Regions from separate parts of the Streptomyces sp. NPDC048462 genome, predicted to be linked through region 2. Evidence: predicted binding sites of a transcription regulator. Region 2 holds the regulator's gene; the other holds the start of a gene.
The links. Region 2 encodes HrcA, which represses chaperone genes, less so after heat shock. Its sites were predicted from a motif close to TTNGCACTCNGNNNNNCNGAGTGCNAA; they were not measured.

Region 1 (15,089 bases), on a different contig from region 2:
GGTGTCGCCGGCCACCGGGACGAGCGCGTCGGTGAGCTTGGCCCGGCCGGGCGGGAGGTCCGCGAGGAGCCGGCGCAGTACGGAGCCGGTGGCGCCGCCCGCGAAGCCGGTGACGACGCTGTCGTGACCGAGGGCCGTGAGGACCCGGGCGACGTTGATGCCCTTGCCGCCGGGGCGCTCGGAGAGATCGGTGACCCGGTGGCTGGCGTGCGGGACGAGGGCGGGAACGCCGTACGTCAGGTCGAGTGCCGTGTTCAGCGTGACCGTGAGGATCACCTCGGCCGCCCCCTCGATACGTGTTGCGCGCGCGTTCCTTTGCGGAATGCGCTGTTCCTGGTTGGTTCGCGGACGATCATGCCAAAGAGCCGGCGGCGGGCCCAGACCCGGGGGACAACCGCCGTCTCTTCGTTACGTACCGCCGCATGAGCCCGCCGCTTCCGGCCCGCCGGCTCGGGCCGCCGGCTCGGGTCAGTGGCTCGGGCCGGTGGCCGTCACACCGCCACGGGCACCGGCTGCCGGACCCATTCGCCCTTGCGCATGACGCCCTTGAGCGTGAAGTCGGCGTTCAGGACCACCAGGTCGGCGTCCTTGCCGGGTTCCAGCGAGCCGACCCGGTCGTACACGCCGAGCAGCCGGGCCGGGTTGGCGGAGATGGACCGCACCACGTCGGCGACCGGGATGCGGTCGACGGTCACGGCCCGGTGGAAGGCGGTGTCCAGGGTGAGCGTGGAGCCGGCGATGGAGTTGCCCTCGACGAGCCGGGCGACGCCGTCCTTGACCTCGACGGCGAGCGGGCCCAGCTGGTACTGGCCGTCACCGAAGCCGGCCGCGTCCATGGCGTCGGTGATCAGGGCGACGCGGTGGGCGCCCGCGTGGTGGTAGGCCAGTTGCAGGGCGGCCGGGTGCAGGTGCGTGCCGTCGTTGATCAGCTCGACCGTGATCCGCTCGTCCTCCAGGAGGGCGGCGATCGGGCCGGGCGCGCGGTGGCCCAGGGGCGGCATCGCGTTGAAGAGGTGCGTGGCGACGGTGGCGCCCGCGTCGATCGCCTCGACGGTCTGCTCGTAGGTGGCGTCGGTGTGCCCGATGGCGGCGATGACGCCGTGCTCGGCGAGCAGCCGTACGGACTCGATGCCGCCGGGCAGTTCGGTGGCGAGCGTGAACATCTTCGCGGTGCCCCGGGCGGCGTCCATCAGCTTGCGGACCTCGGCCGGGTCCGGGTGGCGCAGCAGGCCCTCGCTGTGGGCGCCCTTGCGGCACGGCGAGATGAAGGGGCCCTCGAAGTGGATGCCGGCCAGGTCGCCCTGCTCGACGAGCTCGGAGAGGATGCCGGCGCGTTCGGCGAGGAAGTCCATCTCGCCGGTGACGGTGGAGGCGACCAGGGTGGTGGTGCCGTGCTCGCGGTGGGTGCGGACGCCGGTGAGGACGTCCTCCACGGTGCCGGAGGTGAAGGAGCCGCCGCCGCCACCGTGGTTGTGCATGTCCACGAAGCCGGGGACGATCCAGTGGCCGGAGAGGTCGATGCTGGGTGCGTCGTCCGCCGCACTGCCGGCGATGCGGCTGCCCTCGACGATCACCCGGCCGTTCTCGACGGTGCCGGTGGGGAGTACCACCCGGGCACCTGCGAGAACCGTGCTGTCTGCGCGTCCGGCCATCAGGCGGATACCTCCGTGGAGAGAAGATCCCAGGCGAGCAGCCCTGCGCCCAGGCATCCGGCGGTGTCCCCGAGGGCTGCGGGGACGATGTGGGGCAGCTTCTGGAACGTGATGCGTTCCTCGACGGCCGCACGGAGTGGTGTGAACAAGGTTTCCCCCGCCTCGGCGAGACCGCCACCGATGATGAGCGTGCGCGGGTCCAGCAGGGTGAGCGCGGTGACCAGCCCGGCGGCGAGGGCGTCGACGGCGTCGCGCCAGACGGCCAGGGCCGCCGGGTCGCCCGACTCCACGGCCTTGGCGCAGTCCGCGGCGTCGGCCTTCGGGTCGCCGGACGCGGCGGCCCAGGCCCGGCTGACGGCGGCCGCGGAGGCCAGCGTCTCCAGGCAGCCGCGCTGGCCGCAGGGGCAGTCCGGGCCGTCCGGCCGGATCACGATGTGGCCGATCTCGCCCGCCGAGCCGTGGGCGCCCGCCTCGATGGAGCCGGAGATGCCGATGGCCCCGGCGATCCCGGTGCCGAGCGGGATGAAGACGAAGCGGTCGGCGCCCCGGCCCGCCCCGATCCGGCCCTCCGCGAGTCCGCCGGTCCTGACGTCGTGGCCGAGGGCGACGGGGACGCCGCCCAGCCGCTCGCCGAGCAGCCGGCGCAGGGGGACGTCGCGCCAGCCCAGGTTGGCCGCGTAGAGCGCGATGCCGTTGTCGGCGTCGACGATGCCGGGCACGGCGACACCGGCGGCGAGAGCGCTCTCACCGAAGTGCTCCTCGCCGTACGCGCGCAGATCCGCCGCGAAGGTGAGGATCGACTCCACGACGGCGTCGGGGCCGCGCTCTCTGCCGGTCGCGCGCCGTGCCTCGTAGAGCAGGGCGCCATCGGCCCCGACCAGTGCGGCCTTCATTCCGGTGCCGCCCACATCGAGGGCGATGACGTGTTTCACGGGAAACAGTTTCGCCCGACGGACCCCAAAAGGTCTAGTCCACTATCGCTGTTTGTTGCGCATCCATACAAAATCGGCCCCGCAGCCCGGCGGCGACGGGGCCGACGGCCCCCTACGGGTTGCCCGGCAGGATCACGCTGCGCGACAGGTTGCGCGGGTGGTCCGGGTCGTAGCCCTTCGACTCCGCGAGCGCCACCGCGAGCCGCTGGGCCCGGATCAGGTCTGCCATCGGGTCGGTGCCGGTACGGGCCACGAGCGTCCCGCCGACCCCCGCGACCTCGCCCGCCAGCCCCTCCGGCAGGGTGCCGAACACCCAGGCCACCCGGTTCGGCCCGGTGATCGCGATCGGGCCGTGGCGGTACTCCATCGCGGGGTAGGACTCCGTCCAGGCGCCCGCCGCCTCGCGCATCTTCAGCCCGGCCTCCTGCGCCAGGCCGTAGGTCCAGCCGCGCCCCAGGAACGTCCACTGCTCGGCCGCGACCACCGCCTCGTCCAGCGGCTCGGTCACCGCCAGTTCCGCGTCCACGGCGGCCTCGGCCACCGTCTTCACGCCGGCCGGGAGCGGGCCGGACGCTTCGAGGCCGGCCCGCAGGAAGGCGAGTGCGGTGGTGGCGAACCGGGTCTGCACGACCGACTCCTCGTCGGCCCAGTCCAGGACCGCCACCGTGTCGGCCGCGTCCATGACCGGCGTCGCCGGGTCGGCGGTCAGTGCGAGGGTGGGCGTCTTCCCGCGCAGTGCGGCCAGCAGCGCCAGTACCTCGCTCGTGGTGCCGGAGCGGGTGATGGCCACGACCCGGTCGTAGGACCGCCCGGCCGGGAACTCCGAAGAGGCGTACGCGTCCGTCTCGCCCTGCCCGGCCGCCTCACGCAGCGCCGCGTAGGCGATGGCCATGAACCAGGAGGTGCCGCACCCGGTGACGGCGACCCGCTCGCCCGGACGCGGCAGCCCCTCGGCCACCGCGCCCGCCTCGGCGGCACGCCGCCAGCAGCTGGGCTGGGTGGCAATTTCTGATGCGGTACGGGACATGCGGTACGGCTCCTCGCGGCGTGGGCGCGTATAAAGGTCTGGACCATTAGAGGGTTAAGGGCCTTGCGGCGGGCCCTGGTTGACCGAGACCTACTTAGCAGTGACTCTGCGTCCCGTGCAATGCTGCTGCGTTGCCGAAGCGATACCGGGGTGGTGTAGACCTCCTCGGAAGCGGTGGGGCAAAATCGCAGCTCATCCGGAGCGCACCCACGCGGACGTGGGTGCCACGGATGACGCGATCGACGAGGACGGACTGGGCTGTGCAGCGGCGTTACTTGGGACTTACGGCGGCTGTCGCCGCTCTGGGGATGACGGCAACGCTGGCGGGCTGCGGCGGCGGGAGCGGCGGGGGCGATGTCACGCTGAAGCTGGTCGCGGCCGATTACGGCACCGGCGAGGCGAACAAGTCCGACAAGTACTGGGACGGGGTCGCCAGGAGCTTCGAGGCGTCCCACCCCGGCATCAAGGTCGACGTGACCGTGCTGCCGTGGACGGACATCGACCGCAAGGTCGCGGAGATGGTGAAGGCCGGCAACGCCCCCGACATGGCGCAGATCGGCGCGTACGCGGACTACGCCAAGGCCGGGAAGCTCTACTCCGCCGACCAGATGCTCAGCGTCCGCACCCAGGCGAACTTCCTGCCGGTCCTCGCGGACGCGGGCCGGGTCAACCAGATCCAGTACGGGCTGCCGTTCGTGGCCAGCACCCGGCTGCTCTTCTACAACAAGAAGCTGTTCAGCCAGGCCGGTCTGAACGCCCCGAAGACCTGGGACGACATCGACGCCGACGCCGTCGCGCTCAAGCAGCGCGGCGTGAAGTACCCCTTCGCGCTGCCGCTCGGCCAGGAGGAGTCCCAGGCCGAGACGCTGATGTGGCTGCTCAGCGGCGGCGGTGGCTACACCGACGACGTCGGCTCGTACAACATCGACTCGGAAGAGAACATCAAGACGTTCGACTGGCTGAAGTCGCACCTCGTCGACAAGGACCTCGTCGGCCCCGTCGCCCCCGGCAAGCTCAACCGGGCGAAGGCCTTCGCCGCGTTCACCAGCGGTGACGTCGGCATGCTCAACGGCCATCCGACGCTGATGCAGGAGGCCCAGGAGAAGGGCGTGGACGTCGGCATGGTGCCGCTGCCCGGTGTCACCGGGCCCACCAACAGCTCGATGGGTGTCGCCGACTGGATCATGGGCTTCAAGCAGAACGACCACCGGGTCGAGCTGGGCAAGTTCTTCGACTTCATGTTCAGCGACAAGAACGTCATCGACTTCGCGGACACCTACGACCTGCTGCCGGTCACCGACAGCGCCTCGGCCTCGATGGAGACCAACCCCAAGTACAAGCCGCTGTACAAGTTCCTGGACGCTCTGCCGAACGCGCAGTTCTACCCGGTCGGCAAGACGTCCTGGGCCAAGGCCAGCGAGTCGATCAAGAAGAACATCGGTGAGGCGGTCGAGCCGGGCGCGAAGCCGGAGAGCGTGCTGGAGCGCATAGCCCAGGAGTCCACGGCGGCGGAGAGCGCGGAGTAGCGGTCCGCCGGGCGCCCCATATATTGGCTGATATGACCGCCCTCCCCCCGGACGCCCCCGACGAGCCCGGCCCGCCCGCCCCCGGTCTCTCCGACCGGGACCGCGCGGTGCTCGCGGTCGAGCGGCAGTCGTGGGCGGGCCCGGGGGCGAAGGAGCGGGCGATCCGGGAGCGGCTCGGCATCTCCCCGACCCGCTACTACCAGCTGCTGAACGCCCTCCTGGACGACCGGCGGGCCCTGGCGGAGGACCCGGTCACCGTCAACCGCCTGCGTCGGGTGCGAGAGGCGCGCCGCGGCCGGCGATGAGCGCGGGGGTGGCGGGCCGGAGGGGTCGGCCATTTCCAGCCCCTCCGGCGATTGAGGAGCGGGGTGCGGGGCGGAGCCCCGGTCGGGCCCGCGCGCGCGGGCCGCCGCCTATAGGCTCGGCCCATGGGCAGCCACCCGCACACCCCATCCCTGCCGACCCCGACGACCCCCGCCGGCCGGGAGGGCCTCGCCGCTCTCCTCGGCCGCCCCGACCGCGCCGTCATCGCGCTCGACTTCGACGGCACCCTCGCGGACATCGTTCCCGACCCCGAACAGGCCCGCGCCCACGCCGGGACCGTCGAGGCGCTCGCCGCACTGGCCCCCAAGGTCGCGTCGATCGCCGTGATCACCGGCCGCCCGGCCGGCGTCGCGGTCCGCTACGGCGGCTTCGCCGGAGTGCCGGGCCTCGACCACCTCGTCGTCCTCGGCCACTACGGCGCCGAACGCTGGGACGCCGTGTCCGGCACCGTCCACGCCCCCGCCCCGCACCCCGGCGTCGCCGCCGTGCGGGCCGAACTCCCCGGCTTCCTCGACAGGTTCGACTCCTGGCACGGCACCTGGATAGAGGAGAAGGGGCAGGCGCTCGCCGTCCACACCCGCCGCGCCCAGGACCCGCAGGCCGCCTTCGACGCCCTGCGCGGCCCCCTCGGTGAGCTCGCCGCCCGGCACGGCCTGATCGTCGAACCGGGCCGGATGGTCCTGGAACTGCGGCCCTCGGGCATGGACAAGGGCGTCGCCCTCACCCAGTACGTGCGCGAGACGGGCGCCGAGTCCGTGCTGTACGCCGGCGACGACCTGGGAGACCTGGCCGCGTACGCCGCCGTGGAGAAGCTCCGCACCGAGGGCCCCGACGGCACCCCCGGCCTGCTGATCTGCAGCGGCGAGGCGGAGGTGCCCGAACTGGCATCGCGCGCCGACCTGTTGCTGCCGGGGCCGGGAGCGGTCGTCGGATTCCTGTCAGCCCTGGCGCAGCGCCTCTAGCTGGTCCAGGAACCACTGCTGCGGCGGCAGCGCGGTGGCCGCCTCGGCCAGGCGCTCCGTGCGCTCGGCGCGCTCGTCGTCCGCCATCGTCAGCGCCTCGTGCAGGGCGTCGGCGGTGGCGGACACGTCGTAGGGGTTCACCGCGATCGCGTCGTCGGCCAGCTCCTCGTACGCCCCCGCCTCCCGCGACAGCACCAGCGCGCAGCCGTGGTCGGAGACGACCGGGACCTCCTTGGCGACCAGGTTCATCCCGTCCCGGATGGGGTTGACGAGCGCCACGTCGGCCAGCCGGTAGGCGGCCAGCGAGCGGGCGAAGTCGTCGTTGACGTGCAGGACGACCGGGGTCCAGTCCGGCGTCCCGTACACCGAGTTGATCTCGTCGGCGACACGCTGGACCTCGGCGGTGTACTCCCGGTAGACCGCGAGGTCCTGCCGCGAGGGGTAGGCGAACGCGACGTGGACGACCCGGCCGCGCCACTCGGGCCGCTCGTCGAGCAGGGAGCGGTAGGCGAGCATCCCCCGGACGATGTTCTTGGACAGCTCCGTGCGGTCCACCCGCACGACCGTCTTGCGGCCGGGGCCCACCTGCTCGCGCAGCGCCGCCATCCGCTCGTCCACGTCCGCCTCGTGCGCGCGCCGGCGCAGGAAGTCCCCGTCGGCGCCGAGCCCGTGCACGCCGACGCGGGTGCGGCCGGTGCCGCCCAGGATCTCCGTGCAGCAGCCGATGAAGCCGTCCGCCCAGCGGCGGGTCAGGAACGCGGCCCGGTCGGCGCCGAGGATGCCGCGCAGCACCTGCTCCGCGATGTCGTCGGGCAGCATCCGGAAGTAGTCGACGGGCGCCCACGGGGTGTGCGAGAAGTGGCCGATCCGCAGGTCGGGGCGGAGGTCGCGGAGCATGGCGGGCACCAGCACCAGGTGGTAGTCCTGCACCAGGACCGCCGCGCCCACGCCCGCCTCCTCGGCGAGCGCCTGGGCGAAGGCCAGGTTGTAGGCCTCGAAGGACGCCCACTGGCGGCGGAACTCCGCGTCGAAGACGGGTTCCACCGGGGTCTGGTAGAGCATGTGGTGGACGAACCAGAGCACCGAGTTGGCGATGCCGTTGTACGCGTCGGCGTGCACGCCCGCGTCGATGTCGAGCATCCGTACGCCCGGTTCACCGACCCCGCGCCGTACCGCCTCGCGGTCGCCGTCACCGAGCGCGGCGCAGACCCACATCTTGTCGTCCACCGCGCTCAGCCCCGAGACGAGCCCGCCGCCGCCCCGTTTCGCGTCGAGCGAGCCGTCGTCGCGCAGGGTGTACGAGACCGGGCCGCGGTTGGACGCGACGAGAACCTGGGCGGCGGACTGGGGGGCGTGCTCGGAGACCATGCGCGGAATCTAGCCCGATCCCGAACCGTCCAAACGTGCGTACGGTGTCGTCCCGCAGAGCCGCCGCCGCTTCGCGCCGTCCCGCGTCATGCCGCCCGGCGTGCGACGTACTCCTCGATCTCGCGCATCGGCGGCCGCTCCTCGGTGTCCACCGGGTAGGTGTGCGGCACGAAGCCGTTCTCGCCGCGCTCGAACTGGGTCAGCGCGGGGCGGACCAGATGTCCGCGCGACAGCCGCAGCTGGGCGGTCCGGTAGATGGCCGCCGCCATCCGGCCGAGCGCCCGGCCGTCCTGGTGGCGGTGGACGCGGACGCCGACGTCGACCTGGCCGAGCGCGTCCAGTCCGACGGTGTGCAGGGCGTCGACGAGCAGCCCCAGCTCCACTCCGTAACCGACCGGGAACGGCAGCTGTTCGAGCAGCGAGCGGCGTACGGCGTACTCGCCGCCCAGCGGCTGGACGAAGCCGGCCAGCTGCGGCCAGTGCAGATTGAGCAGCGGCCGTGCCACCAGTTCGGTGACCCGCCCGCCCTGACCGGCGGTGTCCCCGAGGGGACGGTCGTACATCGCCTTGACGAACTGCACCGAGGGGTCGGTCAGCAGCGGGCCGACGATGCCGGAGACGAAGTCGGCCGAGAAGTCCTTCAGGTCGGCGTCGACGAAGCAGACGATGTCACCGCCGGTCACCAGCAGTGACCGCCACAGCACCTCGCCCTTGCCGGGGACAGCCGGCAGCCGGGGCAGGATCGCGTCCCGGTGGATCACCCGGGCGCCCGCCTCGCGGGCGACCTCGGAGGTCGCGTCCGTGGAGCCGGAGTCGATCACCACGAGTTCGTCGACCAGCCGGACCTTCTCCATGAGCTCGCGCCGGATGGTGCGGACGATGTCCCCGACCGTCGCCTCCTCGTTGAGCGCGGGCAGTACGACACTCACGCGGCTGCGCCTCGGGTCGCCTCCCCTGGCGGCCAGGAGCTGCTCCAGCGGGCGGTCGGCGCACGACCAGGAACGCCTGGTCAGCCAGCGTTCGACCTCTTCCAGCACGGTCGATACTCCCTGTATGTGATCCATCTCGCGGTTCGGACGACTATCTCAACAGTCCGGTGCTTCGGTTACAGTCTTGAACAACGCAGATGGCCGTGGCATGCCGGGGTCCGTCCGCCGATAAACGCCTGGATCGATGATCCAGTGCCATAGCGCTCATCCAGAGGGACAGAGGGAACGGCCCGTTGAAGTCCCGGCAACCATCCCACCCCCAAGCTCTCGACTTCGCTCGAGCAGGGGGGACCCCCTTCCGCGAGGTCGGGTGGGGAAGGTGCCAATTCCGTCTTGTGGCGAAACGCGTCACGAGGAAGATGAGGAGAAAGGGCCTCGCCATCATGGCTGTTGAGACTGTTGCAACATCTACCGAATCTTCTGTGGACCTCGGTCCCGCCGCGGCACTTTCCTGCCGCGAGTGCGGAGAACGATTCGCACTCGGTCCCCTTTTCGCCTGTTCGAGCTGTTTCGGACCGCTCGAAGTGGCCTACGACCTGCCGACCGGTTCCCCGGACGAGCTGAAGAAGCGCATCGAGGCCGGACCCGACAACATCTGGCGCTACGCGCCGCTGCTGCCGGTCCCCTCCGACGTCGCGGAGAAGCCGAACATCAACCCCGGCTTCACCAAGCTGGTCAAGGCCGACAACCTCGCCCGTGAGCTGGGCGTCACCGGTGGCCTGTACGTCAAGGACGACTCCGGCAACCCGACGCACTCCTTCAAGGACCGTGTCGTCGCGATCGCCGTCGAAGCCGCCCGCGCCTTCGGTTTCACCACGCTCTCCTGCTCCTCCACCGGCAACCTCGCCGGTGCGGTGGGCGCCGCCGCCGCCCGCGCCGGCCTGCGCTCCTGTGTGTTCATCCCGCACGACCTGGAGCAGGGCAAGGTCGTCATGGCCGCCGTGTACGGCGGTGAGCTGGTCGGCATCGAGGGCAACTACGACGACGTCAACCGCTTCTGCTCGGAGCTCATCGGTGACCCGCTCGGTGAGGGCTGGGGCTTCGTCAACGTCAACCTGCGCCCGTACTACGGCGAGGGTTCCAAGACGCTCGCGTACGAGATCTGCGAGCAGCTCGGCTGGCGGCTGCCCGACCAGATCGTGATCCCGATCGCGTCCGGCTCGCAGCTCACGAAGATCGACAAGGGTCTCCAGGAGCTGATCAAGCTCGGTCTGGTCGAGGACAGGCCGTACAAGATCTTCGGAGCCCAGGCCGAGGGCTGCTCGCCGGTCTCCACCGCCTTCAAGGCCGGTCACGACGTGGTGCGGCCGCAGAAGCCGAACACCATCGCCAAGTCCCTGGCGATCGGCAACCCGGCCGACGGCCCGTACGTCCTGGACATCGCCCGCCGCACCGGCGGCGCCGTCGAGGACGTCAACGACGAGCAGGTCGTCGACGCGATCAAGCTGCTGGCGCGCACCGAGGGCATCTTCGCCGAGACCGCGGGCGGGGTGACCGTCGGCGTGACGAAGAAGCTGATCGAGGCGGGTCTGCTCGACCCGTCGCTCACCACGGTCGTCCTGAACACCGGTGACGGCCTCAAGACGCTCGACGCGGTGGCCGCCACCTCGCAGGCGACGGCGACGATCAGGCCGAGCCTGGACGCCTTCCGTGCCGCCGGCCTCGGTACCGCCTGAGCGGTCCGCCGCACCAGCTGAGAGGCTGCCGCAGCCTCCGGCCACCCGTGACTCCAGGAAGGGCTCCCACCATGAGCGTCAAGGTCCGTATCCCCACCATCCTCCGCACCTACACGGGCGGCCAGGCCGAGGTCCCGGCAGAGGGCGCGACCCTCTCCCAGGTCATCGAGTCCCTGGAGAAGGACCACCCGGGCATCGCCGCCCGCGTCCTGGACGACCAGGGCAAGCTCCGCCGCTTCGTCAACGTGTACGTCAACGACGACGACGTGCGCTTCCAGGGAGGCCTGGAAGCGGTCACCCCGGACGGCGCCGGCATCTCGATCATCCCGGCCGTCGCCGGCGGCTGCTGAGCCCCGGGACCCGAGCGGTCCCGCTTCGACGAGTCACCGCGATTGCCCTCTCCGCGACAGAAGCGGAGGGGGCAATTCTGCATGGTTGAGCGCGGTAGAGTGTGGGAAGCCCCCTCCGCTGCCCGTGCCCCCCGCATATGAGAATGCGCCCGGCCACGACAAGATGCAGCCAAAGTGCCTGAGCCTCTTGCGCCATAAGTCGCCTTTGCCTGGCCCGACTTGCCCTGGAATCTCATGAGTTCCTCATATTCGGGCGTTCGGCGATGCCCAGAATTCTCGTCCGATTGACCTGTTGCAGAGGGCAGTTGGGCAGATACATTCGGCCGCGGTCGACGCGTTCCGGCGCACGCACCCTCTCCTGTCGGAGGGTGAGTTCTGACCCGGGCCCGCGAAGTGCGGTCCTGTGCAAGGGCCAGTAATAGGGGAGTTAGGCATGGCTCAGGGCACCGTCAAGTGGTTCAACGCGGAGAAGGGGTACGGCTTCATCGCGGTCGACGGTGGTGCGGATGTTTTCGTCCACTACAGCGCGATCCAGATGGACGGATACCGCACCCTCGAAGAGGGTCAGCGAGTTGAATTCGAAATCTCGCAGGGCCAGAAGGGGCCGCAGGCGGACATGGTCAAGCTCGCCGTCGGCTGAGTTCGGCGCGGTCGGCCAACGACACTACTCACGCACGGAGGGCCCGTACCCCTGGGGTACGGGCCCTCCGTGCGTCCGGAGCCCGCTGCGGCCCTCCGGTCGTCCACGCTCCGCAGGGGCGCTCGTTGTCCACACTCCGGAGGGGGACGCTTGCACTCTCGGGGGTCGAGTGCTAATCATTGGGCTTAGCACTCTCCGGGTGAGAGTGACAGAAACTTGGACCGGGCCGGTGAGGCCCGCAGGTCTGTCGGGGCAAGGAACCGGCAGGCGGCAGGCCGTCCGTCGCGGGCGCCACTCGGTCCGGAGAAATCCACCCCTGTCCGGGAGGACCACTTCATATGGCCAAGATCATCGCGTTCGACGAGGAGGCCCGGCGCGGTCTTGAGCGCGGCATGAACCAGCTCGCCGACGCCGTCAAGGTCACCCTCGGCCCCAAGGGTCGCAACGTCGTCCTTGAGAAGAAGTGGGGCGCCCCCACGATCACCAACGATGGTGTTTCCATCGCCAAGGAGATCGAGCTGGAGGACCCGTACGAGAAGATCGGTGCGGAGCTGGTCAAGGAGGTCGCCAAGAAGACGGACGACGTCGCCGGCGACGGTACGACCACCGCCACCGTTCTCGCTCAGGCGCTCGTCCGCGAGGGCCTGCGCAACGTGGCCGCGGGTGCGAACCCGATGGCTCTCAAGCGGGGCATCGAGAAGGCCGTCGAGGCCGTCTCCGCCGCCCTCCTGGAGCAGGCCAAGGACGTGGAGACCAAGGAGCAGATCGCTTCGACCGCCTCCATCTCCGCCGCTGACACCCAGATCGGCGAGCTCATCGCCGAGGCCATGGACAAGGTCGGCAAGGAAGGCGTCATCACCGTCGAGGAGTCCCAGACCTTCGGTCTGGAGCTCGAGCTCACCGAGGGTATGCGCTTCGACAAGGGCTACATCTCGGCGTACTTCGCCACGGACATGGAGCGCATGGAGTCGTCGCTCGACGACCCGTACATCCTGATCGTGAACTCGAAGATCAGCAACGTGAAGGACCTCCTTCCGCTGCTCGAGAAGGTCATGCAGTCCGGCAAGCCGCTGCTGATCATCGCCGAGGACGTCGAGGGCGAGGCCCTGTCGACCCTGGTCGTCAACAAGATCCGTGGCACCTTCAAGTCCGTCGCCGTCAAGGCCCCGGGCTTCGGTGACCGCCGCAAGGCCATGCTCGGCGACATCGCCATCCTCACCGGTGGCACCGTCATCTCCGAGGAGGTCGGCCTCAAGCTGGAGAACGCCGGTCTCGACCTGCTCGGCCGTGCCCGCAAGGTCGTCATCACCAAGGACGAGACGACGATCGTCGACGGCGCCGGTGACAGCGACCAGGTCCAGGGTCGCGTCAACCAGATCCGTGCCGAGATCGAGAACTCCGACTCGGACTACGACCGCGAGAAGCTCCAGGAGCGTCTGGCGAAGCTGGCCGGCGGCGTGGCCGTCATCAAGGCCGGTGCCGCCACCGAGGTCGAGCTCAAGGAGCGCAAGCACCGCATCGAGGACGCGGTGCGCAACGCCAAGGCCGCCGTCGAGGAGGGCATCGTCGCCGGTGGTGGCGTGGCTCTGCTCCAGGCCTCGGCCGTCTTCGAGAAGCTCGAGCTCTCGGGTGACGAGGCGACCGGCGCCAACGCCGTCAAGCTGGCGCTGGAGGCCCCGCTCAAGCAGATCGCCGTCAACGGTGGTCTCGAAGGCGGAGTCGTCGTCGAGAAGGTGCGCAACCTGCCGATCGGTCACGGCCTCAACGCCGCGACCGGCGAGTACGTCGACATGATCGCCGAGGGCATTCTCGACCCGGCGAAGGTCACGCGCTCCGCCCTGCAGAACGCCGCGTCCATCGCCGCGCTCTTCCTCACCACCGAGGCCGTCATCGCCGACAAGCCGGAGAAGGCCGCTGCCGGCGGCGCTCCGGGCGGCATGCCGGGCGGTGACATGGACTTCTGATCCTGACGGATCGGTAGCTCCAGCACAGCGTTACAACGCCGGCCCCCGGGGATCGCTCCCCGGGGGCCGGCGTCGTTCGTGGACGAGGGCACGCCCACGCCCTGCCTGAGCTCCCCGGTCCGGCAGGAGATCGACCGCCGCGCCGACCGGGGGCACGGCCGGCCCTGCGTCGTCATGCACAAGCAGGTGGGCTGAGCTCTCGGGCCGTCCCGTTCACGGCGTGAACACCATCTCCGGGAAGCGGTCCGAGGGGCCGTGCAGCAGGCAGTCGTCGTGTCCGCGCAGCCACCGCTCGAAGAACGACGCCGTGTACGCCCGGCTCGCGGCCGCCGCCCGGTCCGGCCGCACCGTCCCGACGGCCCCGGCCAGTCCGCCGTCCGGTTCCGCGCCCTGGCGGGCCAGTTGAGGGAGCAGCGACTGCGCGTCGGTGTAGGAGGCGTGGCGCGAGCCGGTCAGGGTGACGTCGGCCCGCCAGCCTCGGGTGTTCTTCCAGAACGCCGCCCAGGACGGCTGCTGCCGGTAGTCGCCCGAGCCCTCGCCGGCCGTCCCCATCAGGAGCAGCGGCCGGTCAAGCCCGTCCGTGGCGACCGTGCTCAGCCGGCTGCCGTCCGGCTGTGCGCCGCCCACGTAGTCCAGTTGCCCGTCCATGTTGATGCCCGCCCGGATCCGCCGGTCGTCGTGCATCGTCTGGGCGGCGGTGAACCCGCCTGCGGAGTGGCCGAACATGCCGGTCCGGCGCAGATCGAGTACGTCTGCGAAGCGCGTCCGGTTCAGTTCCGGGAGCCGGTCGAGCACGAACCGGGTGTCGGCCACCCGGACCGCCATGACCTTGCGCAGCAGGGCGCTGACCGCGTCCGGATCGCTGGGCGGCGCGCCGTCGAAGATCCGCATGGTGGCGAGGTGCCCGTCGGGGAACTCCACCTCGGTCGCCTCGTAGGTGTGGTCGATCGTGACGACCGCGTACCCGTGGCTCGCGAGGTCGTCGACCAGGGCGGTGTTCCAGGTGCGCGGGTCGCCCAGTCCGCCGGAGTACAGCACGACGGGCAGCCGGCCGGCCCGTGCGGCGACGGGTGCGTCGCGGCGGGCGTGGCTGAGCGTGGCGGCCCAGTCGACGGACCCGGGTGCCATGCCCAGGTTCAGGGCGGCGGCCCCCTCCGGCCCACCGAAGTGCGCGGCGGCCGAGGCCGTCATCTGCGGCTCGCGCCGGGCCGGTCCGCCGGGCGCGGCCGGGTAGCGGACGCTGATCATCAGCTCGCGGCGGGCCGCGGTCCCCGGCAGCCAGGGCTCCGCGCGGGAGGTGTCGACGAGGTGGTGCACGGTGGTGCCGACCTCGAACGGTCCGGTGGGCCGGGGCAGTCGCGCGGTCGGCAGGGGGGTGCGGGCCCGCCGGCCGCCGGCCGCGAAGGACGGGATGGCGCCGGTGGCCAGCAGGGCGGACGCGGCGAGGGCGGTGGTGAGGACCTGCCGGCGGTTGTGGGTACGGGTACGCGGGACAGCGAGCACCTGGAACTCCCCGTTCGGGCGGTGCGGCACGCACGGCACGGTCTGCGGTGCCGCGGGTGGCGGGCGACGTGTGCGAACGCCTCCACGATGCCTCCCGGCTCCCGCCCGGCGCGTGATACCCAGGTGCTCATTCGGAGGCGTGGCGACTGGTACCCGGGTAGGGGATCGCCGCCGCC
Region 2 (15,089 bases):
GGGAGCGGGAGAGAGGGCCCGCTTGGTCCCGTTCCGGCGATCACATCAGAATGCTCAGCCCTGGAGGGTGGCAACCTTGGTGGCCAGCGCCGACTTCTTGTTGGCGGCGGCGTTCTTGTGGATGACACCCTTCGAGACAGCCTTGTCGAGCGCACGGGAGGCGTCGCGGACGGCCACAGTGGCCTTCTCGACGTCACCCGCGACGACGGCCTCGCGGGCCTTGCGGACTGCGGTCTTGAGCGACGACTTGACGGCCTTGTTGCGCAGGCGCGCCTTCTCGTTGGTCTTGTTCCGCTTGATCTGGGACTTGATGTTCGCCACGAAAGAGCCTTTTCAGGTTCGTTGGATCTTCGATGTGCGCCCTGTGGCCGGAAAGCCACGAGGCACAGCTGTCCACGGTAGCAGCCGCGCTCCGACCGGCCCAAACCGGTCTCCGCTCCGCAGGCGTGGGACGATGGGAGCTACGTACAGATCCGAGTGCAGATCCGAGTACAGATCCGACCCGACCCGACATCGACCCGAGACACGGCGTTCGGCGTCTCAAGAATCAGGACCCTGCGTGCCCGCGACTCCTCTCCACGTGCCCGAGCCGAGCCGTACCGACCCGGCGCTGATCCGCAATTTCTGCATCATCGCGCACATCGACCACGGCAAGTCGACCCTTGCCGACCGGATGCTCCAGCTGACCGGTGTGGTCGACCAGCGGCAGATGCGCGCTCAGTACCTCGACCGGATGGACATCGAGCGCGAGCGTGGCATCACCATCAAGTCCCAGGCGGTACGGCTGCCCTGGGCGCCCACCGCCGGCGAGGGCCAGGGCAGCACCCACGTCCTCAACATGATCGACACCCCGGGGCACGTCGACTTCACCTATGAGGTCTCGCGCTCGCTCGCGGCCTGCGAGGGCACGGTCCTGCTGGTCGACGCCGCGCAGGGCATCGAGGCCCAGACCCTCGCCAACCTCTACCTGGCGATGGAGAACGACCTCACCATCGTTCCGGTGCTCAACAAGATCGACCTGCCGGCCGCCCAGCCCGAGAAGTTCTCCGAGGAGCTTGCCAACCTCATCGGCTGCCAGCCCGAGGACGTGCTCAAGGTCTCCGCCAAGACCGGTGTCGGAGTGGACGCGCTGCTGGACCGGGTGGTCAGGGACGTCCCGGCGCCGATCGGCAAGGCCGACGCCCCGGCCCGCGCGATGATCTTCGACTCGGTCTACGACTCGTACCGCGGTGTCGTGACGTACGTCCGTGTCGTCGACGGTTCGCTGAACAAGCGCGAGCGGATCCGGATGATGTCGACCGGCGCCACCCACGAGCTGCTGGAGATCGGCGTCTCCTCCCCGGAGATGACGCCGTCCGACGGCATCGGCGTGGGTGAGGTCGGCTACATCATCACGGGTGTGAAGGACGTCCGGCAGTCCAAGGTCGGTGACACCATCACCTCCCTGAACAAGGGCGCGACCGAGGCGCTGGGCGGCTACAAGGACCCCAAGCCGATGGTGTTCTCGGGTCTCTACCCGCTGGACGGGTCGGACTACCCGGACCTGCGTGAGGCCCTGGACAAGCTCCAGCTCAACGACGCCGCCCTGGTGTACGAGCCGGAGACCTCCGCGGCGCTCGGCTTCGGCTTCCGTGTCGGCTTCCTCGGCCTGCTCCACCTCGACGTGGTCCGCGAGCGGCTGGAGCGGGAGTTCGGCCTCGACCTCATCGCCACCGCGCCCAACGTGGTCTACCGGGTCGAGATGGAGGACGGCACCGAGCACACCGTCACCAACCCGAGTGAATTTCCCGAGGGCAAGATCGACAAGGTGCACGAGCCGGTCGTCCGGGCCACGGTCCTGGCGCCCAGCGAGTTCATCGGCGCGATCATGGAGCTGTGCCAGCAGCGCCGCGGCAGCCTCCTCGGCATGGACTACCTCTCCGAGGACCGGGTCGAGATCCGCTACACCCTGCCGCTCGCGGAGATCGTCTTCGACTTCTTCGACCAGCTGAAGTCCAAGACCCGCGGCTACGCCTCGCTCGACTACGAGCCCACCGGCGAGCAGTCCGCCGAGCTCGTCAAGGTCGACATCCTGCTGCACGGCGACAAGGTCGACGCGTTCTCCGCCGTGACGCACAAGGACAAGGCGTACGCGTACGGCGTACGGCTCGTCGCCAAGCTGCAGAAGCTCATTCCGCGGCAGAACTTCGAGGTGCCGATCCAGGCGGCGATCGGCTCCCGGGTCATCGCGCGTGAGACGGTCCGCGCCATCCGCAAGGACGTCCTCGCCAAGTGCTACGGCGGTGACATCTCCCGTAAGCGGAAGCTGCTGGAGAAGCAGAAGGAAGGCAAGAAGCGGATGAAGATGGTCGGCAACGTGGAGGTGCCGCAGGACGCGTTCATCTCCGTACTGTCGACCGACGAGTCCGCCGGGGAAAGCAAGGCCAAGAAGTGACCCTTCCGCGCGCCCGCCGACCCTACTGATCGGTAGACCCATGGGCCCCCGCATCGCAGAACGCTGCGGCGCGGGGGTCCGTTCGTTATGAAGCGGGGTTCGATTGCCCCTTACGCGGCGGACGCGGGCGCTCTACCCTGATCACGACTTCGTAGTTACTCGTGAGTTAAACAAGCAGGATCAAGCACCAGACACAAGCGGAGAGCGAACCCGCACGGGGAGAGCGAACCGCGAACCAGCAGCCGGTCGTGAAGCACTGCCGTAGGCCCGGAGGATGTCGTGAGCGACGCACAGACCATGATCGAGAACCGTCCGCCGTCCGTGGCGACCCTCTTCATCGACCGGGTGGCCGCCACTCCGGACGGGGAGGCTTACCGCTACCCCGTCCCCGCGGCCGACGGCCGGGGCGCCGACGAGTGGAAGTCACTCAGCTGGGCGCAGGCCGCCGAGCGCGTGTACGCCATCGGGGCCGGGCTGATCTCGCTCGGAGTGCTGCCGGAGGAGCGCGTCGCGCTCGCCGCCAGTACCCGGGTCGAGTGGATCCTCGTCGACCTCGGCGTGATGTGCGCGGGCGCCGCGACCACCACGATCTACCCCTCCACCAACGCCGAGGAGTCGGCGTTCATCCTCTCCGACTCCCAGAGCCGGGTGCTGATCGCCGAGGACGCCGTGCAGCTGGCCAAGGCCCGTGAGCGCCGCGCCGAGCTGCCGGACCTCGCCCATGTCGTCGTCATCGACGCCGAGGGCGCCGGACCCGCCGAGGGCGACCCCGAGGGCTGGGTGCTCACGCTGGCCGAGCTGGAGGCCCGGGGCACCGAGCACCTGGCGAAGAATCCGGCCGCGATCACCGAGCGGGTCGACGCGATCACCGCCCAGCAGCTCGCGACCCTCATCTACACCTCCGGCACCACCGGCCGCCCCAAGGGGGTGCGGCTGCCGCACGACAACTGGTCGTACATGGCCAAGGCCACCGTCTCCACCGGGCTGATCACCAAGGACGACGTCCAGTACCTCTGGCTGCCGCTCGCGCACGTCTTCGGCAAGGTCCTCACCTCCGGCCAGATCGAGGTGGGACACGTCACCGCCGTCGACGGCCGGGTCGACAAGATCATCGAGAACCTGCCGGTCGTCCAGCCGACGTACATGGCCGCGGTCCCCCGCATCTTCGAGAAGGTCTACAACGGCGTCGCGGCCAAGGCCCGCGCCGGCGGGGCGGCCAAGTACAAGATCTTCCAGTGGGCGGCCGAGGTCGCCCGCGAGTACGCCAAGGTCTCCCAGGACAACTTCCGCCGCACCGGCACCGCCTCCGTGCCCTTCGCGCTCGGTGCCAAGCACAAGGTCGCCGACGCTCTCGTCTTCGCCAAGATCCGCGAGGCCTTCGGCGGCCGGCTGCGCGCCTGCGTCTCCGGTTCAGCGGCCCTCGCGCCCGACATCGGCTTCTTCTTCGCGGGCGCCGGCATCCACATCCTGGAGGGCTACGGCCTCACCGAGACCAGCGCCGCCTCCTTCGTCAACCCGGGTGAGTCCTACCGCACCGGCACGGTCGGCAAGCCGCTCCCCGGCACGGAGGTCCGGATCGCGGACGACGGCGAGATCATGCTGCGCGGCCCCGGTCTGATGCAGGGCTACCAGGGACTGCCGGACAAGACCGCCGAGGTGCTGGAGGCCGACGGCTGGTTCCACACCGGCGACATCGGCGAGTTGTCCGTCGACGGCTACCTGCGGATCACCGACCGCAAGAAGGACCTGATCAAGACGTCGGGCGGCAAGTACATCGCACCGGCCGAGGTCGAGGGCCAGTTCAAGGCGGTGTGTCCGTTCGTCTCCAACATCCTGGTGCACGGCGCGGACCGTAACTTCTGCACCGCGCTGATCGCCCTCGACGAGCCGACCATCCTCGGCTGGGCCGCCGAGAACGGCATGGAGGGAAAGTCGTACGCGGACGTCGTGGCCGCCCCGCAGACCGTCGAGCTCATCGACGGCTATGTGAAGCGCCTCAACGAGGGGCTCCAGCGCTGGCAGACCATCAAGAAGTTCCGGCTGCTGCCGCGCGACCTGGACATCGAGCACGGTGAAGTGACGCCCAGCCTCAAGCTGAAGCGGCCGGTCGTCGAGCGCGCCTACAAGAACCTGATCGAGGACATGTACGCGGGCTCCCGCGAGGCCTGAGAGCGGCCCCCACACCTGCCTCCACACCGGCCCCTGACGGGTTCCCACCTGCCCGACGACGGGTTCCGGCCGTCCCGGCACCGGGTTCAGGCCGGTCGGCCCCCGCGCTCCGGCGCGGGGGCACGGACATCGCTACCGCGCCCGCTCCGGCGTGCGCTCCGGCGCTCGCTTCTCCGCTCACTTCGGTAACTCGGCGCGTATGGGGTTGGCCGATCTGTCACTCTGTCCCTTGTCGTCAGCGGCGCAAGTGCGAGAACAGGCAGAGCGAGAACAGGTCAGGAGCCGCCCGGTGGGGTCCATTCCCTTGCAGCGGGACATCGTGCAACGTCCCGGAACCAGTGCCGCGTCCACGGGCACCCAGCCGGTCGCCCGTACGAGTCTGCCCGGGAACCTGCTCGCGCCCGCCGCGGCCCGGCGGTTCGTCGCGGCGGCGCTCGCCGAGTGGAGCGGGCTCGGACTGCCCGCAGCGGTGGGGTTCAGCGACCGGCTGTCCGACGACGCGGCGGTGATCGTCAGCGAACTGGTCACCAACGCTGTCGTGCACGCCGGAACCAACGTCGAACTGCTCTTCAGGCTGGAGGAGGCGACCGAGGACGAGGCCTCCGCACTGGTGCTGGAGGTCTCCGACCACCACCCGGCCCGCGCCGTGCGCAGCGACGGCAGCGAGAAGGACGCCGGGCCCGAGGGCGCGGGCGGACCGGGGGAGCCCGCCGAGTACGGGCGCGGACTGGAACTGGTCGCCACCCTCTCCGAACGCTGGGGCATCACCTACCGCACCGGCCTCAAGACCGTCTGGGCCAGGCTCCCCGTCGACGACTGGAACCCCTTCACGGACGCCCGCACGGAACCCGGCTTCCAGCAGGGCCTGCGCGCCGCCGAACTCCTCGCCCCCACCGCACGGCGCGCCCTGCGGGACGACGCGGACTGGGCCGGTCGCGGCGCGCTCTCGTTCCTCGCGGAGGCCTCCGACCTGCTGGCCGGGCAGCTCGACGAGGACATCGTCGCCGCGCTCGCCGGCCAGTTACTGGTTCCCAGGCTCGCCGACTGGTGTGCGATCTGGCTGGAGCCGGAGAGCGGCGGCCGGGCCGCCGTCCCCCGGCTCGCCAAGGTCTGGCACATCGACGAGACCCGCACCGACCCGCTCCGCGAGGTGCTGGAGGGCGACCCGCTCCGGCTCCCCGAGCGGGTCGGCACCGGACCCGTCTCGATCCCGTGGCCCGGCAGCGCGGAGGACGCCGAGCCGGCGGACGGCAGCGACGGCGTCGCCCTCGCGTACCGGATCACCTCGGGCGGCCGCAACCTGGGCGCCGTGCTCGTCGGCCGCGAGGGCATCGCCCGCGTTCCCGACGAGGTGACCGCCCTCATAGAGGACTTCGTGCGCCGGGTCGGTCTCGCCGTCGGCGCGGCCCGCGCCTACACCCGGCAGGCCACCATCAGCCGCATCCTGCAGCGCGGACTGCTGCCCAGCAAGGTCGCCGACATACCGGGAGTGGCCAGCTCGCTGGTGTACGAACCGAGCGACGACGGAGTGGTCGGCGGTGATTTCTACGACATCTTCCCGTGCCCGAACGACCGCTGGTGCTTCGTCCTCGGCGACGTCCAGGGCAGCGGCCCGGAGGCCGCCGTCGTCACCGGCCTGGCCCGTCCCTGGCTGCGGCTGCTGGCCCGCGAGGGCTTCCAGGTCGGCGAGGTGCTGGTCCGGCTCAACCGGCTGCTCCTCGACGACGCGATGGAGGCCGCCGAGGCGGCCGCGCTGATGGTCGCCGCCGCGGGCGGCCAGCACTCGGCGGAGAGCGGACCGCGCTTCCTCTCGCTGCTGTACGGGGAGCTCGTGCCGCTGCCGGACGGGGGCGCGCGCTGCACCCTGGCGAGCGCGGGCCACCCGCTGCCGCTGCTGCTGCGCCCCGACGGCACGGTGCGGATCGCCGCCGAACCGCAGCTGCTGCTCGGGGTCGTCGACGACGCCACGTACGAGAGCCAGAGCTTCGACCTGGCCCCCGGCGACAGCCTGCTGTGCGTCACCGACGGGGTGACGGAGCGGCGCTCGGGCCCGGTGATGTTCGACGACGGCGACGGGCTGGCGCGGGCGCTGGCCGACTGCACCGGGCTGACCGCCGAGGGGATCGCGGACCGCATCAACCAGGCGGTGCACTCCTTCGCGGAGCGCCCGCCGGACGACGACCTGGCGCTGCTGGTCCTCCAGGCCCTCTAGGCCCCCGTACGGGCTGCCGGGACCGTGCAGGAATCCGGGGTGGCGTCCGGTCGCCGGGCGGCGCGCGACAATGGACGGTATGCCTTCCGTACTGCCCGATGGTGAGCCCGTGCCCGACGACGGGGCGCTGCCCCGCCATGCCCTGGAAGGCGCGGCCGGCCGGCCGCTCGGCTTCTACCTGCATGTGCCGTACTGCGCGACCCGCTGCGGCTACTGCGACTTCAACACCTACACCGCCACCGAGCTGCGCGGCTCCGGCGGCGCCCTGGCCTCCCGGGACAACTACGCCTCCCACCTGATCGGTGAGGTCCGCCAGGCCCGCAAGGTCCTCGGTGACGACCCCCGGCGGGTCCGCACCGTCTTCGTCGGCGGCGGTACGCCGACGCTGCTGGCCGCCGCCGATCTCGTCGCCATGCTGGGCGCGATCCGCGAGGAGTTCGGCCTCGCGGACGACGCAGAGATCACCACCGAGGCCAACCCGGAGTCGGTCGGCCCGGCCTACCTGGCCGAGCTGCGCGAGGGCGGCTTCAACCGGATCTCCTTCGGGATGCAGAGCGCCCGGCAGCACGTGCTGAAGATCCTGGACCGCACACACACCCCGGGCCGCCCGGAGGCCTGTGTCGCCGAGGCGCGGGCGGCCGGCTTCGAGCACGTCAACCTCGACCTGATCTACGGCACCCCCGGCGAGTCCGACGACGACTGGCGGGCCTCCCTCGACGCGGCGATCGGCGCCGGGCCCGACCACGTCTCCGCGTACGCCCTGATCGTCGAGGAGGGCACCCGGCTGGCCCGCCGGATCAAGCGCGGCGAGATCCCGATGACGGACGACGACGCGCACGCCGACCGCTACCTCATCGCGGACGAGGCGATGGCCGCGGCGGGCTTCTCCTGGTACGAGGTGTCGAACTGGTCCCGCACGCCCGAGGGCCGCTGCCTGCACAACGAGCTGTACTGGCGCGGCGCCGACTGGTGGGGCGCCGGACCGGGGGCGCACAGCCACGTCGGCGGCGTGCGCTGGTGGAACGTGAAGCACCCTGGGGCGTACGCGCAGGCACTGGCCGAGGGGCGTTCGCCGGGCGCGGGACGCGAGATCCTCTCCGCGGAGGACCGGCGCGTCGAGCGCATCCTGCTGGAGCTGCGGCTGGCCGACGGCTGCCCGCTGTCCCTGCTGGCCCCGGCCGGGCTCACGGCCGCCCGGCGGGCCGTGGACGACGGTCTGCTGCAGCCCGGCCCGTTCGCGGACGGCCTGGCCGTGCTGACCCTGCGCGGACGGCTGCTGGCCGACGCGGTGGTGCGGGACCTGGTGGACTGACGCGGCCCGGCGCCACAGGCCCCAGGGACTTTCTTTGGATCAGGCCGGACCCCGCGGGCCCGGCACGATCCAAACGACAGGCCCTGGCCGGGATCTCACCCCACCGGGCAGCCGGCCGGGGTGAGCTTGTCGGAACCGGCGGGCCGGCCGCAGATCACCCTGCTGTGGATCCGGCCGTCCGGATAGGTGATCTCGACGACGTCGAGACCGTGGCCGGCCTGGGCCTCGTACGGGATGAAACCGCGGAAGGTGACGGTGCCGGTGGGCATCGACCGCAGGTTCACCGCGTACAGGTTCGCCCACGTCTCGGCGGCGCTGTTCATCGTGTCGTTGTGGCTGGCGGCGTCGTACAGGGCAGCCGTCGCGTTGTACGAGATGACCGACTGCCCGCTGGCGAACAGGCCGTCCTCGTACGGCCTGGCGGCCGGCAGCCGCGGCAGGGTCCTGCCCGCGGGCAGCAGCCCCTCCAGGGTCCGGTGCGCCTCCGCGTAGAAGCCGCCGACCCGGCCTCGGCCCATCGGGGCGAGCGCCGTGTGGTAGAGCGTGACGTCCTCCGCGAGGTCGGTGCTGTCGTCGAAACGCGCCTTGGTCAGATCGTCACCGGTGAAGACCGTGATCGGTTTGCCCGCGCAGCCCTGGGCGAGCCGGCCCATCAGGTTGTTGACGTCCTCGACCCGGCCGGCGAAGTACAGGGCATCCGGCGCCGGGTCCGCCTCGCAGATCTTCTGCACCGGCTTGTCGAGATCGGCGCTGTTGCGGCGGCCGAGGCTGTACTCGGCCAGCTCGGACAGCTTGAAGCCGGCCTTCTTCAGCATCGCGTCGCCCACCTCGCGCTGCTCCTTCGTGTAGCGGTCCTTGTCGTTGTTGTCCAGCTTCCGGGAGAGCACGAGGGCCCGCGGGTGCGCGGACTTCCCGGCCACCTGCCGGGCCACCAGTCCCATCGCGTCCGCCTGCTCCTGGTCGGTCGCCGCGATGCCGAAGTAGTTCGAGTAGCTCTTGGCCAGGTAGCCGCCGGAGTTGGTCGTGTCCACCACCGGGAGACCGGCCTGCTGGAGCAGCTCGGTGGCCAGGGGGCTGTCGGTCGTGTCGCGCCCGAGCCCGATCACACCGACGACCGTGGGGTCCTCCCCGGCCACCTCGATGATCTTCTTCACCGCCGGTATCTGCTGGAGCATGTCCTGCCCGCCGTTGGCGGCCAGCACCTTGAGCTTGACGGAGAAGTCCAGCTTGTTGGTGTGGTGCTGGTACAGGTACACACCCGTCAGCTCCTCCAGGGCCTTGCGGGTGCCCTCCGGGGACGTGGCGGTGAAGGGGCCCGCGTAGATGACGGTGACGTAGTCGTCCCCGGGCGCGATACCGGCGTTCTCCTCCTCCACCGCCCGCTCGATCCGGTCGAACGTGAGGCCCTTGCCGGAGCCGGCCAGCGACAGGCCGTTGCCCGCCGCGAACCGCACCTGCGTGGTCGTCGACACGCCTATGCACTCCTTCGGCCCGCCACCGGGGCCCGCGAGCCTCACCGAGGCCGTGTTCACGTCGGTGAGCGGACCGTGGCAGTACCGGTCGGCCAGCCGGCTGCTCACCAGGAAGGTCGCCAGCAGGGCGCCGACCAGCAGGCAGGCCAGCGTCGTGCGCGACATCACCCACCAGACCCACGTCCTGCGCACGCGCTCCGTGACCAGCTGCGCGTGCGCGTGCTCATGGGTCAGCTGCTCGGTCGAGAGCGGCAGCCGCAGCACCCAGGCGAGGGTGGCGGCGGCCGTCGGGGACTGGCCGATGCTGAGATGGCTGATCCAGTTGTCGTAACGGGCCCTGGCCGCACCGGTGTGCGTGGGCAGCGGATCGGCGGGCAGCGGCGGGGTGTGCCGCAGGATCTCGGCCGCCGGCAGCGAGGCCAGGAGCAGCAGCGGATCGACCTCGCTGCGCCGGGAGCGGACGTTGTTGATGGCGTTGACCAGCTGGATGCCGCCGTTGCTCTGGCAGGCGGTGGGCAGGAACACCACCGGCGGTACGGTGCGCTTCCCGCGCCGCCAGTCCAGCGCGTGGGGACGGTAGTTGTTCCGCAGGTCCTCCAGCAGTGCCTGGACCCGCAGCTCCAGGTGGAACTGGCGGGACTGCTCGTCGCCCGCCGCCGCGTCGGCCACCCGCCCGGCGACCACCGAGGCCCGGACCCGGATGACCCGCCAGGACCCGCTGGGCGAGAACCGGGACCAGCCGTCGGACGGATAGCCGGTACTGGCCGCCGCCAGCGAGGAGGTGGTCGCGAACCACCTGCTGGCCCGCCGCAGCCACAGCAGCGGCGGCGCCGACGTCGTCACCAGCCGTACGACGGCGAGCCCCAGCACCGCCGCCACGGCCACCAGCATGGTGGGCACCCAGCCGATCTCGCCGAGCAGCACACCGAGCACCGCGATGACGACGGCCCCGAGGAACGTCTCCGGCCGCACCGACTCCCTGAACGCGCCCAGCCAGTTGCGCGGCCCGTGCCGGCTGACCCGCCAGCGCAGCGTGCTCAGCTGCTCCAGGATCCGTATCTCGCGCTCCTCGGGCGTGCCGCCCCGGTCCGGCTCCCGGACCACCGACGCGGTGGCCTGCTCGATGGCGCCGAGCAGCCGCGAGCGGGGGAAGGCGAAGGGCTTGTACTGCGAACTGCTCCGGGTCTCCCACGGCTTCTCGGCCAGCGTGCGGACCATGTCGAGGGCCGCCTCGTACGGCGTCTCGCCACGGCCGTCGAGCAGTTTCAGCGGCACCCGGCGCAGCTGATTGGCGTGGTGGATCTGGCGCACGATCTGCTCGACCCTGGCATCCACGTCGGACGGGACGTCGGCGTCGGCGGCCTGAAGGACCACCAACGGCATCACCGGCCGGTTGTCCCGGTGCCGGTCGATGAGCTGCTGCACGAAGTGGAAGACGGCCGAGGCCGCCTCGTTGTCCGCACTGTCCCGCCATACCTCGCGCGCCATCGCCCCGTGCCTTCCCTCGCGAAAAGAGCCAGGAAACACTCAATAACCGATGATGCGTGCGAGGCGCAGGCAATTGTAGGGATCAGCCCGGGATTGGCGGGAAGACCCGCCGGACATCAGGCGGGAAGCGTGACGAAATCAATCAATTCCTCTACGCGGCCCAGGAGTTCGGGCTCCAGATCCCGGTAGGAGCGGACCGAGGCCAGAATGCGCTGCCAGGCCGCGCCGGTGTTTTCCGGCCATCCCAGCGAACGGCACACCCCGGTCTTCCAGTCCTGGCCGCGCGGCACCACCGGCCAGCCGCCGATCCCCACGGACGACGGCTTCACCGCCTCCCACACGTCGATGTAGGGATGGCCGACCACCAGGACGTTCCCGTCCGAGATCCGCGCCGCGATACGGGACTCCTTGGAACCCGGCACCAGATGGTCGACCAGCACGCCCAGGCGCGCGTCCGGGCCCGGGGAGAACTCGCGCACGATCGCCGGGAGGTCGTCGATGCCCTCCAGGTACTCCACGACCACCCCCTCGATCCGGAGGTCGTCGCCCCAGACCCGCTCGACCAGCTCCGCGTCGTGCCGGCCCTCCACGTAGATCCGCCCGGCCCGCGCCACCCGGGCCCGCGCCCCGGGGACCGCCACCGAGCCCGAGGCCGTACGGGCCGGCCGGACGGGGCCGCCGGCCGACGGCCGCACGAGCGTCACCACCCGGCCCTCCAGCAGGAAGCCGCGCGGCACCAGCGGGAAGACCCGGTGCTTGCCGAACCGGTCCTCCAGTGTCACCGTCGGCCCCTCGGCCGTCTTCTCGCAGCGGATCACCGCACCGCAGAAGCCGGTGACCGCCTCCTCCACGACCAGATCCGGATCGGCGGGCACCTCGGGGGCGGGGGCGGACTTCTTCCACGGCGGGGTCAGGTCCGGCTGATAGCTGCGCATCGCACGACGATAGGACGCGCCGGCCTCACGACACGCCGAGGCCCCGCGCCAACGCGTCGCGCTGCGCCCGTACGAAAGCGGCGTCCACCACCGCTCCGTGGCCCGGCACGTACAGCGCGTCCTCACCGCCCAGCGCCAGCAGCCGGTCGAGGGCGGCCGGCCAACGGGAGACGAACGCGTCCGGGCCGGCCTGCGGCTCGCCGGACTCCTCGACCAGATCGCCGCAGAGGACGACCGGGGGCGAGCCGGGCACCAGCACCGCGAGATCGTGCCCGCTGTGCCCCGGGCCCACGTCGGCCAGCAGCACGCGGCGGCCGCCGCCGAGGTCCAGCGTCCACTCCCCGGACACCTCGTGGTGCGGGACCACCAGCACGTCCACGGCCTCCGCCGCCTCCCGCTCCGGGACCCCGTGCGCGACGGCGGAGCGGTGGAGGTCGTCGGCCCCGCCCCTCAGCAGCTCCGCCAGGCCGGCCGCCCCGTACACCTGCGCCCCGGCGAAGGCGGCCGTGCCCAGCACATGGTCGAAGTGCGCATGGCTCAGTGCGATATGTGTCACCCTCCGGCCGGTCAGCCCCTCGATCTGCCGGCGCAGTTCGACGCCCTCCCGGAGTGTCGAGCCGGTGTCGCAGAGCAGCGCCCCGTCCGCTCCGGCCACCAGTGCGGCCGTCGCGTCCCAGCCGGGCAGCCGCCGTCTGCCCACTCCGTCACCCAACCGCTCCCAGCCGAACTCTTCCCAAGTGACGTCCATGCGGCGACGCTATCGGCAACGACCTGCGCGCTCTCGCGGTAGCGTGGCCGGTCGCCCTTGCTAGGGGCCCACCCCGTCGCCGTACACTGACCGGGGAGATCGCTGGCACTCGAATGGACAGAGTGCCAGGAGAAGTCCCGGGAACGACCCGAGATCGACCGAGGCAGACAGCTGGAGGTGTGCGCGATGCTCAGCGAACGCAGACTCGAAGTGCTGCGCGCCATCGTCCAGGACTATGTCGGCACCGAGGAGCCCGTCGGCTCCAAGGCGCTCACGGAGCGGCACGCGCTGGGGGTGTCCCCGGCCACCGTCCGCAACGACATGGCGGTGCTGGAGGACGAGGGCTTCATCGCCCAGCCCCACACCAGTGCGGGACGCATCCCGACGGACAAGGGCTACCGGCTCTTCGTCGACCGGCTCGCGGGCGTCAAGCCCCTGTCGTCGCCGGAGCGCCGTGCCATTCAGAATTTCCTCGACGGCGCGGTCGACCTCGACGATGTCGTGGGACGCACCGTACGGCTGCTCGCGCAGCTGACCCGGCAGGTCGCCGTCGTGCAGTACCCCTCGCTGACCCGCTCGACGGTGCGGCACGTGGAACTGCTGCTGCTGGCACCCGCCCGGCTGATGCTCGTGCTGATCACGGACACCGGCCGGGTCGAACAGCGGCTGGTCGACTGCCAGACGCCGTTCGGTGAGACCTCTCTCGCCGATCTGCGGGCCCGGCTCAACAGCCGGGTGGTGGGACGCCGGTTCGCGGACGTCCCGCAGCTGGTGCAGGACCTGCCGGAATCCTTCGAGAGCGAGGACCGGGCGACCGTGTCCACCGTGCTCTCGATCCTGCTCGAAACCCTCGTCGAGGAGACGGAGGAGCGGCTGATGATCGGCGGCACCTCCAACCTCACCCGCTTCGGGCACGACTTCCCTGTGATGATCCGGCCGGTGCTGGAGGCGTTGGAGGAGCAGGTCGTGCTGCTGAAGCTGCTCGGCGAGGCCACGGACTCGGGCATGACCGTACGAATCGGGCACGAGAACGCCCACGAGGGCCTCAACTCCACGTCCGTCGTCGCGGTCGGCTACGGTTCGGGCGACGAGGCAGTCGCCAAACTCGGCGTGGTCGGACCGACCCGCATGGACTACCCCGGAACGATGGGAGCGGTACGCGCAGTGGCACGTTACGTCGGACAGATCCTGGCGGAGTCGTAAGTGGCCACGGACTACTACGCCGTACTCGGCGTGCGCCGCGACGCTTCTCAGGACGAGATCAAGAAGGCATTCCGGAGGCTCGCACGCGAGCTGCATCCGGATGTGAACCCCGATCCGAAGACCCAGGAGCGGTTCAAGGAGATCAACGCCGCTTACGAGGTCCTCTCGGACGCGCAGAAGAAGCAGGTCTACGACCTCGGCGGGGATCCGCTGTCCGCCTCGGGCGGAGGTGGCGCGGGCGGATTCGGACAGGGCGGCTTCGGCAACTTCTCCGACATCATGGACGCGTTCTTCGGTACGTCGTCGCAGCGCGGACCCCGTTCGCGTACCCGGCGCGGCCAGGACGCCATGATCCGGCTGGAGATCGACCTCTCCGAGGCGGCCTTCGGCACGACCAAGGACATCCAGGTCGATACGGCCGTCGTCTGTACGACCTGCAGCGGGGAGGGCGCCGCACCCGGCACCTCGGCCCAGACCTGTGACATGTGCCGCGGCCGCGGTGAGGTCTCCCAGGTCACCCGGTCCTTCCTCGGCCAGGTCATGACCTCACGGCCCTGCCCGCAGTGCCAGGGCTTCGGCACGGTCGTGCCGACCCCCTGCCCGGAGTGCGCCGGCGACGGCCGCATCCGCTCGCGGCGCACCCTCACCGTGAAGATCCCCGCAGGTGTCGACAACGGCACCCGCATCCAGCTCGCGGGCGAAGGAGAGGTCGGCCCCGGCGGCGGCCCGGCCGGCGATCTCTACGTCGAGATCCACGAGCTGCCGCACGCGGTGTTCCAGCGGCGCGGCGACGATCTGCACTGCACGGTCACCATCCCCATGACGGCGGCGGCGATCGGCACCAAGGTGCCGCTGGAGACGCTCGACGGCCTGGAGGAGGTCGACATCAGGCCGGGCACCCAGTCCGGCCAGTCGGTCCCGCTGCACGGGCGCGGCATCACGCACCTGCGGGGCGGCGGGCGCGGCGACCTGATCGTGCACGTCGAGGTGTTGACCCCGACGAAGATGGACCCCGAGCAGGAACGCCTGCTGCGGGAGCTGGCGAAACTGCGCGGCGAGGAGCGGCCCACCGGCCAGTTCCAGCCCGGTCAGCAGGGCCTGTTCTCCCGCCTGAAG

Region 1: a site for HrcA is predicted at 11,596-11,622, ahead of groL (chaperonin GroEL). Genes of this name have one in related genera too.

What each region holds. Positions count from the first base shown of each region.
Region 1 covers NZ_JBICXG010000013.1:72,474-87,562, forward strand. The annotation lists gene ACGFU6_RS22165 (1-phosphofructokinase family hexose kinase) at 1-276, opposite strand, end outside; gene nagA (N-acetylglucosamine-6-phosphate deacetylase) at 492-1,652, opposite strand; gene ACGFU6_RS22175 (ROK family protein) at 1,652-2,584, opposite strand; gene ACGFU6_RS22180 (SIS domain-containing protein) at 2,697-3,611, opposite strand; gene ACGFU6_RS22185 (extracellular solute-binding protein) at 3,920-5,137, shown strand; gene ACGFU6_RS22190 (DUF3263 domain-containing protein) at 5,170-5,442, shown strand; gene otsB (trehalose-phosphatase) at 5,566-6,423, shown strand; gene ACGFU6_RS22200 (trehalose-6-phosphate synthase) at 6,400-7,791, opposite strand; gene ACGFU6_RS22205 (glucosyl-3-phosphoglycerate synthase) at 7,878-8,828, opposite strand; SAM riboswitch class I at 8,982-9,146, shown strand; gene thrC (threonine synthase) at 9,164-10,456, shown strand; gene ACGFU6_RS22215 (MoaD/ThiS family protein) at 10,528-10,806, shown strand; gene ACGFU6_RS22220 (cold-shock protein) at 11,240-11,446, shown strand; gene groL (chaperonin GroEL) at 11,785-13,410, shown strand; gene ACGFU6_RS22230 (alpha/beta hydrolase family protein) at 13,624-14,943, opposite strand.
Region 2 covers NZ_JBICXG010000007.1:181,610-196,698, forward strand. The annotation lists gene rpsT (30S ribosomal protein S20) at 55-267, opposite strand; gene lepA (translation elongation factor 4) at 560-2,434, shown strand; gene ACGFU6_RS15135 (AMP-dependent synthetase/ligase) at 2,714-4,603, shown strand; gene ACGFU6_RS15140 (SpoIIE family protein phosphatase) at 4,908-6,815, shown strand; gene hemW (radical SAM family heme chaperone HemW) at 6,886-8,127, shown strand; gene ACGFU6_RS15150 (ABC transporter substrate-binding protein) at 8,223-11,087, opposite strand; gene ACGFU6_RS15155 (DUF3097 domain-containing protein) at 11,204-12,022, opposite strand; gene ACGFU6_RS15160 (MBL fold metallo-hydrolase) at 12,048-12,770, opposite strand; gene hrcA (heat-inducible transcriptional repressor HrcA) at 12,957-13,973, shown strand; gene dnaJ (molecular chaperone DnaJ) at 13,974-15,089, shown strand, end outside.